2 regions of the Ruminococcus sp. NK3A76 genome follow, and region 2 is predicted to be linked to the other one. Evidence: riboswitches for the same ligand, from Rfam matches in the RefSeq annotation. Region 2 holds a riboswitch; the other holds the start of a gene.
What was found. Region 2 has a riboswitch for cyclic di-GMP ahead of CD05_RS0109605 (leucine-rich repeat domain-containing protein). Riboswitches for the same ligand answer to the same signal wherever they lie in the genome.

Region 1 (6,705 bases), 1.9 Mb from region 2:
TCAGCCATTCTGCAAGCGTGCGTGTAAGCGTGTTTGCTGCCATTACCGCCGCTGTATCCTGGTCACACCACAGGAAAAGGTATGTGTTGAGCACGCTCACGCAAAGCCCTGCGCATAGCATCGGCCGCCTGTGAGTCGACAGATTACCGATAACGTCATCGTCCGAGAAAATGTGATACCCAAGCATGAAAAGATAAAGGCAACACCGCCGGGCCACCGGCGGATACCTTTGCACGCCATCCACTTGCAAATTTTCCGTCATATTACCCAAATTTACCTTGAAATATGTTAGTATTCCTGCGGTAAATTTAGCCAATCTGACGAAAAATTTGACTGCGTGTCTGACGTACAATGGCCCAGCGGTGTTGCCTAAAGGTATTCAAGTATGCTCTTGCCGCCGATAGACAGCAGCTCGTGGAATACTATGATTGGCAACCCGGCAAGCAGTATCATCACGGTCGGGTGTCTGCTGCTTTTTAAGACGGCTGTGTTTATCCTTTTTTGCAGCCCTGATGTGGCAATGAAAAGGCAGGATATCACAAACAGATATGCCAGAAACCATAGATGCCCGACAGAAAACCCACCGTCAGCACCTGTCATGTCCGTGAGCTTTGTGAAGAACACTTTGTAATGCAAGACAAACGAGCCGCTATATCCGCAGTTGAAGCGGTCGGCAAGGTATGTCATTACCGGCATTATCATCAATGTTCCGATAGTAAGAGGTATAAGCAGCTTTGTGACACGCTCTTTTATGTATTCGGCGGCCGTCCTCCTGCATAATGAATACTTAGTGCTCACCCCAGCCAGCAAAAACAGCAGCGGCATAAGAAAAGGGCTTTGAAAAACGACTATGCTGATAACGGCACGGCTGCCATGCAGGGTGATGTAGTTGGGCTCGCCCCATGTGTTGAATGCCATAGCTGCGTGGTATATTATAAGAACGCTTATAGCGCTCCACCTGATATTGTCAATGTAGTGCTTTCGCATTTTCGGGTTCACCCCCCATGGTCTTATTATATCAGACAGGCTATTAAAAGTCAATTGACTGATTGCAGGCCTTGTGGTATAATAAGATAGCGAGGTGCAGCTATGAACAAACACAAAACAGTAATGTATAACGGAATGGAATGTACGCTGTATGACAGCTATCTTGGCATAGACAGCGGACCTGTCGTAAGGATAAACAGTCCACAGGATACCGACAAGGCCTATGCACTCGGCTTTGAGTGTGTAGGGTTCCCTGACGAGTTGGTAAAGCCTGTCACAGCGGAGGAATACGAGCAGCTTGTTATGACCGGGAGCTGTTGAATACCTGTAAAGGCAAGCCGAAAAAGGAGGTGCATCGTATGCGCTCAAAAACGATAACAGAGCTTAAATATTCAAACACCAACACATATCTTATCACCGGCAAGAAAGGCAGCCTGCTTTTTGACACAGGCTGGGCAGGGACTTTCCCTTTGCTTTGCCGGGCGCTTGGCGAGAAAAAGCTGAGGCTGCAGGATATTGACTGCCTGCTGATATCGCACTTTCACCCCGACCATATGGGCATAGCGCAGCAGATAGCAGACAGCGGCGTGACTATAGCAGTCGCAGATGTGCAGCAAGGCTTTTTGCACAGCAGCGACCATGTATTTGAAAAGGAGAACAACACACAGTTTATCCCGATAGACGACAGCAAAGTGAGGGTGATAACAATTGATACCAGCCGCAGCTTTCTTAGCGGGCTCGGCATCGACGGCGAGCTGATACACACCCCCGGCCACAGCGACGACAGCATATCGCTATGGCTCAAAAGTGAGTGTGCGCTGTTTGTGGGTGATCTAAACCCTCTCTACGAGCTTGAGGTGCACAAGGGCACGCAGATAGAGCAAAGCTGGAACACGCTGCTTGCACTTGAGCCGAAGACAGTTTACTACGGCCATGCAAAGCCTGCACAGCCTGACAGTCGGGCGGCTCAGAAGCCCGGACTTTCCGGCAAGGATACATACGCACTTGTCAAAAGGATAACCAAGATGGTAGACAAGGGATATACTGCCGAGGATATAGAGCAAAAGACCGGGGCGGATAGGGTGTTCATTCAGGACGTTGCGAGAATGTATCTGACACATCAGAACGTAAGCGTTCAGGGCATTCTTGACAGGATAGAGATAAAGGGAAGATAAAACATCACCTGGCAGGAGATACCTGTCGGGTGTTGCCTTTATTATTCAGGACGGAGCAGGGATATGTCAAATGGTGGGAGAAACAATGTCATCATACACAATATATAGTCCCCTTATTTATCTAATGTGCCAATAATTAGTGATAAATGCCGCTTTCTATTGACAAGCGGACTCCTTAGTGGTATAATTTATGTATAGTAAATGGGCAAACCTGCCGAAAGGCAGCGACGCAAAGCCAAGGGTCTAACCTCGTATGAGTATGACAGCCGGTTGCCGGGGGCGTGAGCTTCTGTTATATGGCAATTATTGTTGGCAATGCGTTTATTTGTGACGTGTTGTCTTTTTTGTTTTTAGCTTCGTCAGAAAAGACAGCATGATATGCTTGAGGGTTTCCTCCTTTATCCCGATAAAGCGATTTTTCATATTACTACCCCTATAGAATAAGGGCTTGGCACCGGGATGTGTCAAGCCCCTATTTTCTTTTTGTGGTATTGCAGGTGCTTGAAGCGGCCGCAAAAATGTGGTATAATAGCAGCATAGTATAACAGATGCAGGAGTGAGCGATATGACAGAGCTTGAAATAATGAAGCGTGCAAAAATGTATCTTGACAGCCTTGCAATGGGTGTTGATCCTCTGACCGGGCAGCCTGTCAGGGAAGGAGACATCGTGAGAAACCAGCGTATATCAAAATGCCTGACGTATGTCTCGGGCGTGCTCGAAAGTGTTATCGAGGAAGGCGCTGAAAGAGAGAGGACAGTGCGCCTTCGCAGTGCCGATAAGGAGTATTTCTCGCTGACTGAGGAGCAGATAGACTCGCTGCAGCCGACAGTACAGCCGCTATCAGTCTCAAAGCTGGCAGCATATATAAACGAGCTTATCGACAGCGGAAGAATGCGCAAGCTCACAAGAACGGCCGTCGTCGCATGGCTTGTTGATGCAGGCTTTCTGAGCGAGGAGACAACTGACGCAGGACGGAAAATAACAAAGCCCACAGATGCAGGCCGTGAGATAGGCATATACGAATCAGAGCTTGAAGACGAGACGGGCAGGGTGATAAGGTATGTCACCTACAACAAAAGCGCACAGCAGTTTGTCTTTGATAATATCACCGCCATAGCCGAGGTCTGCCGACAGGAGGCTGACCTTAAGGAAGAACTTAAGCGCAGCAAGTATGAAAACCGGGGCAAGCCCTGGACGCAGGACGAGACTGAGAGCCTTCGTGTGATGTATGAATGCGGCATGAGCCTTAATGACATCTCGGCAGAGCTTCGCCGTACAAGGGCAGGCATCAGGGAGCGGCTCATCTTTATGGGGCTTATGAGCCGTGGGCAGTAAGGCGATGCGAAGGTGACATATGATAACAAACTCCTCCGGGTAAAATGTGAACGCCCGGGGCATGGCTGCGGAAAGTAGCTTGAATGGATCTCCAGAAGTTTGTCGATGCTATGTATTCGCCTACCTGTATAGTGTCTGTGGAAAAAACACCTGACGGCGGCTATGGCAGTATCTGTATCGCTGCTGTGAATAACAAATACGGCGAGATGATAGAAAAGCGTGTTAAGGACGAGCTCGGGGCAACAGATTGGGAGTTTGTGCCGGGGCTGCCCGCTCTCGCAGGACGATGCCGCAAGCCTTGTCGCAGGCGAGCAATAGCTTTTTTCCCCCCCTTGCTGCAATTGCCGGTGAGGGGGAGTTTTTATTCTTGCCAATAGGTCAAAATGATGAAAAACCCGGCGTTATTTTATTGTTAAGTACAATTGACAAAATGCCCTGTTTCTGCTATAATTAAAGTGATAAAGGCTGCCCTTATCATTTTTGATTCGCAGCCGGTATGAAATGGAGGTATCGCTATGGGAATGACAATAACACACACACTTGATAACGGGATACTGACTGTCAGCTTAGGCGGCAGGATAGATACTACAAACGCAGCAGAGGCCGAGGAGAAGGCGCTTGCGGCCGTGTCGCAGAGCGGTGCTTCAAAGCTGATACTTGATATGTCAGAGCTTGAATATATATCAAGCGCAGGCTTAAGAGTGCTCATGAAGCTGAGAAAGCTCTCAGACGAGCCGCCGCAGATGATAAACGTATCTTCTCAGATATATGACATACTCGAAACGACCGGCTTTACCGAGCTGTTTGAGGTGTCAAAGAAAAAGCGTGAGATAAGCGTTGACGGCTGCGAGATAATAGGCAAGGGCTTCTACGGCACTGTTTACAGGATAGATGATGAAACGGTGGTCAAGGTCTATGAATCGGCCGACAGCCTTGCTATGATACAGAATGAAAAGCGCCTTGCCAAAACAGCGCTTATAGCAGGCGTGCCTACTGCGATATCCTATGATATCGTCAAGGTCGGCAACAGCTACGGCTCGGTGTTCGAGCTGCTTAATGCGAGGACGCTCAACGACGTGCTGAGAGAAGACACCTCCAGAGTGGTGGAGATAACAAAGCAGTATGCGCAGTTTTTAAAGCTCGTCAACAGCCAAACTGTGCCTGAGGGCAGGCTCAACAGCTCGAAGCAGCAGTTTCTGGGCTACCTTGAAAGGATAAAGGACTGCCTGAGTTCGGATATGTACGAGCGCCTGAAAATGCTTCTTGACAGCGTGCCGGAGCAGCACAACGTCATTCACGGCGACGCTCAGATGAAAAACATTATGGTCGTAGACAATGATCCTATGCTCATTGATATGGACACCCTTTCTGAAGGGCACCCGATATTTGACCTGCAATCGGTTTATGTAACATACTTTGCGTTCGGTGAGGATTACCACCAAAACAGCATGGAATTCTTGGGTATGCCCCATGAGGTGGTAGAGCAGGTGTGGCAGAACTTCATAGGCTTCTACTTTGACACAGAGGACGATGCCCGCATAACAGAGCTGCGTGACAAGATAACGATAGCCGGCTGCGTGAGATTTCTGTTTTTGATAAACATAAACCCCGACTACCAGAGGGAGCTCTACGATATACGCACCAGGCATACGCTTGAGCGCCTTGAAAAGCTGATATACAAATACGACACACTGCTTTTTGACTGACCTTCTGAAAGGAGAACTAAATGTCTGAAATAATTCTTGACTGGAATAAATATCTTGATAAGGCCGCAGAGGTCTGCGCCGAGGGCGCAGTGCTGCTAAGAAACGAGGGCGGCGTGTTGCCGATCTCACGCAATGACAGGATAGCAGTCTTTGGGCGGATACAGTTAAATTACTATAAGAGCGGCACAGGCTCGGGCGGCATGGTGAATGTTTCCAAGGTCACAGGCGTTGTTGATGGGCTCAAAGAGCTCGGCGCAAAGATAGATGATGAGCTGCTTGAAACATACAAGGCCTGGGTCGGTGACAACCCCTTTGAGCTCGGCGAGGTGTGGGGCGGTGAGCCCTGGTCGCAAAAGGAGATGCCGCTTTCGGACGAGCTTGTGAGCGCAGCCGCAGACCGCTCGGATATAGCTGTAGTCATCATCGGCAGAACAGCCGGCGAGGAGCAGGACAACACGGCAGACGAGGGCTCTTTCCTGCTATCAAAGGGCGAGCGTGATATGCTTAAAACCGTCAGAAAGCACTTTGCCAAGGTGGCAGTGCTCCTTAATGTCGGCAATACTATAGATATGAGCTTTGTTGACGACTTCTCGCCCGATGCTGTGATGTATATCTGGCAGGGCGGTATGACAGGCGGCCTGGGCGCTGCAAAGGTGCTTCTCGGTGACGTTTCTCCGAGCGGCAGGCTCCCTGACACCGTCGCATACAGCATCACAGACCACCCGTCTGATAAATTCTTCTACGGCAAGGAGAAAAACTGCTACGGCGAGGATATTTTTGTAGGCTACAGGTATTTCGAGACATTTGCTAAAGACAAGGTGCGCTACCCGTTCGGCGCAGGGCTGTCGTATACTGATTTTGAGGTCAGTGCTAAAGGCAGCGCCGATGCCGCAAACGGCACAGTTTTGATAACTGCCGGTGTTAAGAACACAGGCATCGCAGGCGGCAAGAACTCGGTGCTCGTTTACTGCTCTGCCCCTCAGGGGAGCTTAGGCAAGCCTGCAAGAGTGCTATGCGGCTTTGACAAGACAAAGACCCTTGCCCCGGGCGAGAGCGATACATTAAAGATAGAGATACCCTTCTCGGCCTTCGCTTCGTATGACGACAGCGGCGTATCAGGCCATGCATATGCGTGGGTGCTCGAAAAGGGCTGCTACCGCTTCTATGCAGGCGGCGATGTGAGAAGTGCACAAGAGGTCTTCTCGTTTGAACTTGATGAAGATGTGGTGACAGAGCAGCTCAGCCAGACGCTTGCCCCGGTCGAGAGCTTTGAGCGAATGGTCGGCGGCGGTGATGAGCCACGCTTTGAGCCTGTGCCGCTTTCCAAAAACAGCGAGGAGGAAAAAAGGCTCTCGCATCTTCCCAAGGCGCTCGCACAGACAGACGGTGAAATAAAGCTTACAGATGTAGTAAGCGGCAAGAATACTCTGTCGGAGTTTATTTCGCAGCTTACTGATGATGACCTCTGCTGCCTTGTGCGTGGCGAGGGAATGTGCTCGCC
Region 2 (5,888 bases):
TGACATAATAAGTCTTGCCCTTTGTGAGCTTGCTTATTGTCTTTGATGTACCACTTGCGTTTACTGATTTGGTAGTCGCCTTAGTAAACTTGCTAGAAGTCGAGTAGGTTATCTGATAACCCGTTACGCCTGATACCTTGCTATATGTGGCTTTCAGCTGCTTAGTCTTAGGACTTGTTACTGATTTGAGCGTAGTCTTTTTCGGGTTGATCTTGAAGGTCGCCTTTGCTGTACCTGTGTATGCGCCTTTACCTGTTATCGTGACTGTTGCAGTACCCATTGCCTTATTGTTCTTGTACGATACTGTGTAGTCTGTACCCGATTTGAGCGTCTTGCTGCCGAGCTTTACAACAGGCTTCTGAGTTATAGCCTTTCCTGTGTATGTCTTATTCGACAGGCCTGTTATCTTCGCCTTAGCTATACTTGTTCTTGTCAGCTTAGTCTTGATATTATCCTTGTAGCTGTTACCGCATACTGAGCAGGTGTGAAGGGTATAGCCCTGTGCATCGTAGGTGGGCTTTACTACCTTTTCGGTGTACTTATGACCTGTTGCCTTTATTGTTTCGGTATAGCTGTCACCACACGAGCAGGTGTAGGTCTTCACGCCGTTCTTTGTGCAGGTTGCAGTTGTTGTTACCTTTGAGGTGTAGGAGTGGGTGTGTGTCTCTTGTAAGACTACATATTCTATTTCATTTTCAATTGCATATTTTTCAGCTTCACTATCTTTATAGCAGTAGATAATAAAATCAGTAATCTTTTTAGCCTCATAAGTCTTTTCATCTGTATAAAAACCTATTGATCTATAATCAATATAATCTACACTTTTGGGTATGGTTAGTTTTTTGAGATTATTACATCCAGTGAAAGAATAACTAAACAAACACTTTGTTGATTCAGGTATAACAAATTCTTGAAGACTGCTGCAATTATATAGACTTATCCCAGAAACATCAGAACCTATTGGTATTACTATACTTTTTAGTTTAGAACAACCACTTAAATTCAATTCACCATTAATCTTTGTACTCTTGGGGATATCTATTTTCTCAAGCTTTTGAAATGTCACATCATTTAATACTAAACCGTCAATTACCGCATTTTCAGGAAATACGATTTCTGTGATACTGTTATATCGATCTTTAGAAAACTTATCACCAACGTAAAAAGCGTTCCTTTGGATTTCAACAACGTTTTTCGGTATTATCATCTTACCCGTTAAATAATAATCTTTCCCAATTTCATTGCCACTGTTGTCATATAATTCATGATCACTACAGTCTGCAAGAAGCAGTATATTATTAACAATCAGGTAAGGATTATCCTTTGTATGATATAATGCCCATTTTTTGTATAATTCCGTTCCCATCAATGCATTATATCCTATCTTCTTTACAGTTTTTGGTATAGTTGCATTTGTGCACTTAGGAGATGTAAGATAATAGTATGTACCGTTTTCATATTGTATTTGTTCTACATAAACACTTAATCCGTATAATTCTCTATACCAACTGATAAAAACATCTGTACCCATTATTATTGAAAAATCAGACTTACTGATTCTTTCTCTAACGTCTTTACCGGGTCTAAAAGCATAGTCACCTATTTCCTTAACTGTACTTGGAATTGTAAGGCTATCTATATTCGCACAAAGTAATAGTTTAGTGACATCTATATCATACAACGCATTATTAACGGCAGTATAATACTTATTGCCCTTTTCAACCGTTATTGTTTTTATTGCATTACAAGATAAAAATGGATTTCTATCAATAAAGATATCATTTATTTGGCTTGAAATTTCAACATTTTCAATTTCAGGGGGGATATATAATATATGAGTTTTATCTTTATTATATACCATACCCTTTAATGATGAATAATATGGATTATCTTTTGAAATATTAATAGCTTTTATCCTATTTTCGACTCCATAATACTGTTCAAATTGAGGAAAATAGTCTTTATCTAAAGAATAACAATAGCCGCTCCCAATGTTTATTGTATCAACATTGAAATCCGAAAAAGCATATTGACCAATCTGCGTAACACTATCAGGAATATTAATAGTTTTAGCGTGTTTATAAATGAATTCATGTGTTTCATCAATATAATCATAACTGAAACACCAGTCACTTATAGATACTGTTCCAGATCTTACATTTATAATTCCATTACTAGGCACATCACCTTTATAACTTATTGCGACATTACCAAAGTAGATTACACCATCCTTTTGATTCTTATACCACTTTGTTGAGTTAATACCTGAATAAGGAATATTAATATAAATGATACCTGTGTTTTCCGTTTCAATATCAGCAAGATTGATACAATTGTCAAATATATGCTTGCCCATACCGCCAGCAATATGATTAACAGTTTTGGGAAAAGAGATTTTTTTAATGCTTTCTCGCTTTTCATCAGGTATTAATGTACTACTGACTCCAATAACATTTACGCCATTGATTTTTTCCGGAATAATTATTTCAGTTCCTGATCCAATATATTCATTAATAGTAATGAATGGATCAATGTTTTCATCATATTCATCTATATAAAGTGTGTACTTAAAATCACCATATATTAGTGTTTCTTCAACTGCATTTGCCTCAATATAAGACCCCAATGACACAGCCCCCTCCGGCAGTACCGCCGCACCGCTGAGCGCAAACCCAAGCGCTGTTACTAACGCCAGTATCCTTTTTTTCATAAAATCACCCTTTCATTTTTCCTTTACAAACCACAAAAAGGCAATGCACACACAACGCATTGCCTTGTAATAACAGATATTGTCAGGATTCTTGTTCTGGCAACCGGCTGTCATACCTTTTGGCTTAGACCCTTAGCTTTGCGTCGCTGCCTTTCGGCAGGTTTGCCCATTTATTACAATTTAATTATACCACACCCCATATTTAGTTGTCAAGAATTAACAATTTCAAAAGTCAAATATCGTTATATTTAATAAAACCATAGCCATTGAATTGTGTATGATGCTATAACATATAAAATGCGCCCCCGTTCCCACCATTACAGGTAAGAACAGGGGCGTTTCTTTTATACTCTAACGTCCTTAATAAGCCTATCCAGCAGCTTCTCATTCATCATAAGAATATGACACATCCTATGCGAATCCAAATCATCAAATGGCATACCAAATATACCAATATACTTTGCAATATATTCATCATCTGCAAATTTAGTAAGTATCTTCTCCGCAAGCTCCTCCGGCAAAGCATAGTATTTGCCGAGATATTTGCATATATACGCAAGCCTGTTGTCAGACTTTTTTAGCGAGCCCGATATAGCATCACGCCCCAGCTTTTCAGCAGTTCTTACAAATTCAAGCATTCTGTTCCACAACGTAGGCTCGACAGTTTTATTATCATCCCATAAATACATAAAGCGTAAATCCTGTATATCATATTGCTTTGAAGCAATCTTATCGCTTAAATCAAATACCTGCTTATATAACTCCTCGATCTTTGAATTACTGCAGTTGGAAAGCGCCTTGTCAAACATATCCCTCACGCTATAACTCGGGAATGCATATATAAACTTAGCCATAAGCTCTTTATGCGGTATATATGCATTAATTATATATCTGCTATATCCTGAAACCTTAGCCATAAATCGTGCAAGCATCATATCTATATCGTCGGGTATATCATCATATTCGCTTTTTTCAGAAAAGCTATATATTGTTTTATCCCGGATATGTATTTGCCCGAGTATAAGTTTATTTATAAAATCCTGCAAGGACTTATTTCCCGTATAATTGCTTTTATATACCTCAAACAGCCCCTCCAGCGATAACTGCCTTTCAAGCCACTCTTTAACGACTATATCCAGAGGCCAAGACTTTATTTTATCCGTATAATAACGTATAAAATACTCTTCCGGGAATTTATTATGTATAAAGCCGATATATTTGTTATCTGTCCACCCATTATAAATGGTATAAAAGCGTTCAAATAACTTATATTCCGTATATCCCTCATTTATAAGCAAAGAATAAAGCCTTTCGTGGTCGTACTGTATAGGCAGATCTATATGTCTTCCCAAGACTTTCTCCGCCAGCTCGCAGGCTTTCACACATTGGGCGTGCGTTATATCCCCGTGAACTATAGCCGCTTCGGGGAAATCGTTTGATATAACGCACGCTATAGATAACAAAATCATATGCGGATTGTTGCCCTGCGTTTTACTGCCGAAATACATTTTAAACATATCGTCTATATTGGTCTTCCCGACAGTCTTTCGGTTATATAATAGCTCAAGCGCCGGGTTATTTATATTTATATCCTTTGCCGTATAGTGCGATATATCTCTGTATAGGCTATATTTTTCAATACACTTGCCGGCAACCATATCGCCAGTCGCACTCCAACAGCCGTCCTTTTCGACAGCTGGAACAACACAAGGTATTTTATATCCATTTATATATTTATATTCACACTCGGCAAGCTGTCCGTATTTGACAAGCTTAAGTGTATCCTCGTATGTTTTCTCCCAAGCCTCTTTGTTTATTTTTGTTGGCGCAATTTCGCCAAAAATATATATTCCCATATATTTATAACTCCTTCCATTTTAAAATATAATTTTGAGGGGCATATTTCAGCCCCTCGATTATAAGTTTACGAATCAAGATAACACTCGATTATATCTTTATTTATCTTGACATCTTCCTCGCTGACCTTAGTCGTTAGCTTTATTCCGTTCCTGCTCTTGGCGTGCGATATATAATTATAAAACTCGCCGTCGTATTTTGTGATAGGACTAAACTCAATACTGTCAAATCTCACCCCTCGGCTCATTCTATACGATATCATATCCGCAGGAATTATAGGCAGCTGCGAGAACTCGGCAGTGTCTTTCATTATAATTTCCTCTTCAAGAAGCTCATTAAGTATATAATCGGGCTTATATTTATGCCAAGTGACAGCCCTGACCTTAACGACTTCATCGTTTAGGCTTATATGCGCCTCTCCAGTATATAGCCCGGATATATAGCCAATATCTCCACGCATATAGCTGCCGTTTATATCGTCATCTATAAACATAACCCTTTGCCCCATATATAAGCAGAGATTCGGGTAAGTCGGCATATCCTCCTCGTAGAAGTTGCCTTTTATTTCACCCTCATATTCAGACTTATATTTCTTTGATTTATCGTAGCATTCCAAAGAATATTCGTAAGCCTTATGAGTTGACATCACCAGCTTTATAGGATCCTCGCTCTCTTTGCAGTTGGCGTTCAGCCAGTTTATAACGGACTTATCTCCCATACGCAGTGCCTCGAGCTTATCTTCAAATTCCGAATCCAGCCGCTTCTTGCGCATGTCGATTTCGGTGAAGTTAAAGCATTCCCACTCAAACGCCTGAATAGGGGATGAATAAAAGTTTCTGCCCAGGCCTATATAACTTAAAACATCGCCTACGATTATAAGGCGAGGGAAGCGGCTGCACATTCTTTTAAGAATATATAGACTTCCAAAGTCACTTTGAGACATTGAATCAATATCGTATATTATAATTACATCTGCAATCTCCAGACACTTGCGCTCCTTTTCGCCTTTAGTTTCCTCCTGACCTGACAGCAGCGTATATATATCCGGACAGCCACGCCTTGCCGCTTCGCTCTCTATAACCGAAGATATAAGTATATTCAGCGAATCTTTAGAAATACGGATATATTCGTTTAAAGCAGCTTCGTCGCCGATATAATAAACGTTTTCCTTTCCTCTTATCAGCTAATTTAAAGCCTCATTCTTGTTTGTGATTTTTCTCATAGTTTTATCCTCCTTAAATATAAATTCGGAGATAAAAAAAGAGCTCAGAGATACTGATTTACATCAGAAACTCTGAACTCAAATTTTAAACTCCTATAT

Region 1: it holds a riboswitch for cyclic di-GMP, as region 2 does, so the genes downstream of both, CD05_RS0100965 (hypothetical protein) here and CD05_RS0109605 (leucine-rich repeat domain-containing protein) in region 2, are expected to answer to the same signal.

What each region holds. Positions count from the first base shown of each region.
Region 1 covers NZ_JMMA01000002.1:169,120-175,824, forward strand. The annotation lists gene CD05_RS0100940 (hypothetical protein) at 1-100, opposite strand, end outside; gene CD05_RS0100945 (acyltransferase family protein) at 370-987, opposite strand; gene CD05_RS0100950 (hypothetical protein) at 1,090-1,308, shown strand; gene CD05_RS0100955 (MBL fold metallo-hydrolase) at 1,347-2,162, shown strand; cyclic di-GMP riboswitch class I at 2,357-2,440, shown strand; gene CD05_RS0100965 (hypothetical protein) at 2,728-3,498, shown strand; gene CD05_RS0100970 (hypothetical protein) at 3,582-3,875, shown strand; gene CD05_RS19320 (anti-sigma factor antagonist) at 4,014-5,204, shown strand; gene CD05_RS0100980 (glycoside hydrolase family 3 protein) at 5,225-6,705, shown strand, end outside.
Region 2 covers NZ_JMMA01000002.1:2,058,999-2,064,886, reverse strand. The annotation lists gene CD05_RS0109605 (leucine-rich repeat domain-containing protein) at 1-2,710, opposite strand, end outside; cyclic di-GMP riboswitch class I at 2,806-2,887, opposite strand; gene CD05_RS0109600 (hypothetical protein) at 3,055-4,566, opposite strand; gene CD05_RS0109595 (hypothetical protein) at 4,635-5,285, opposite strand.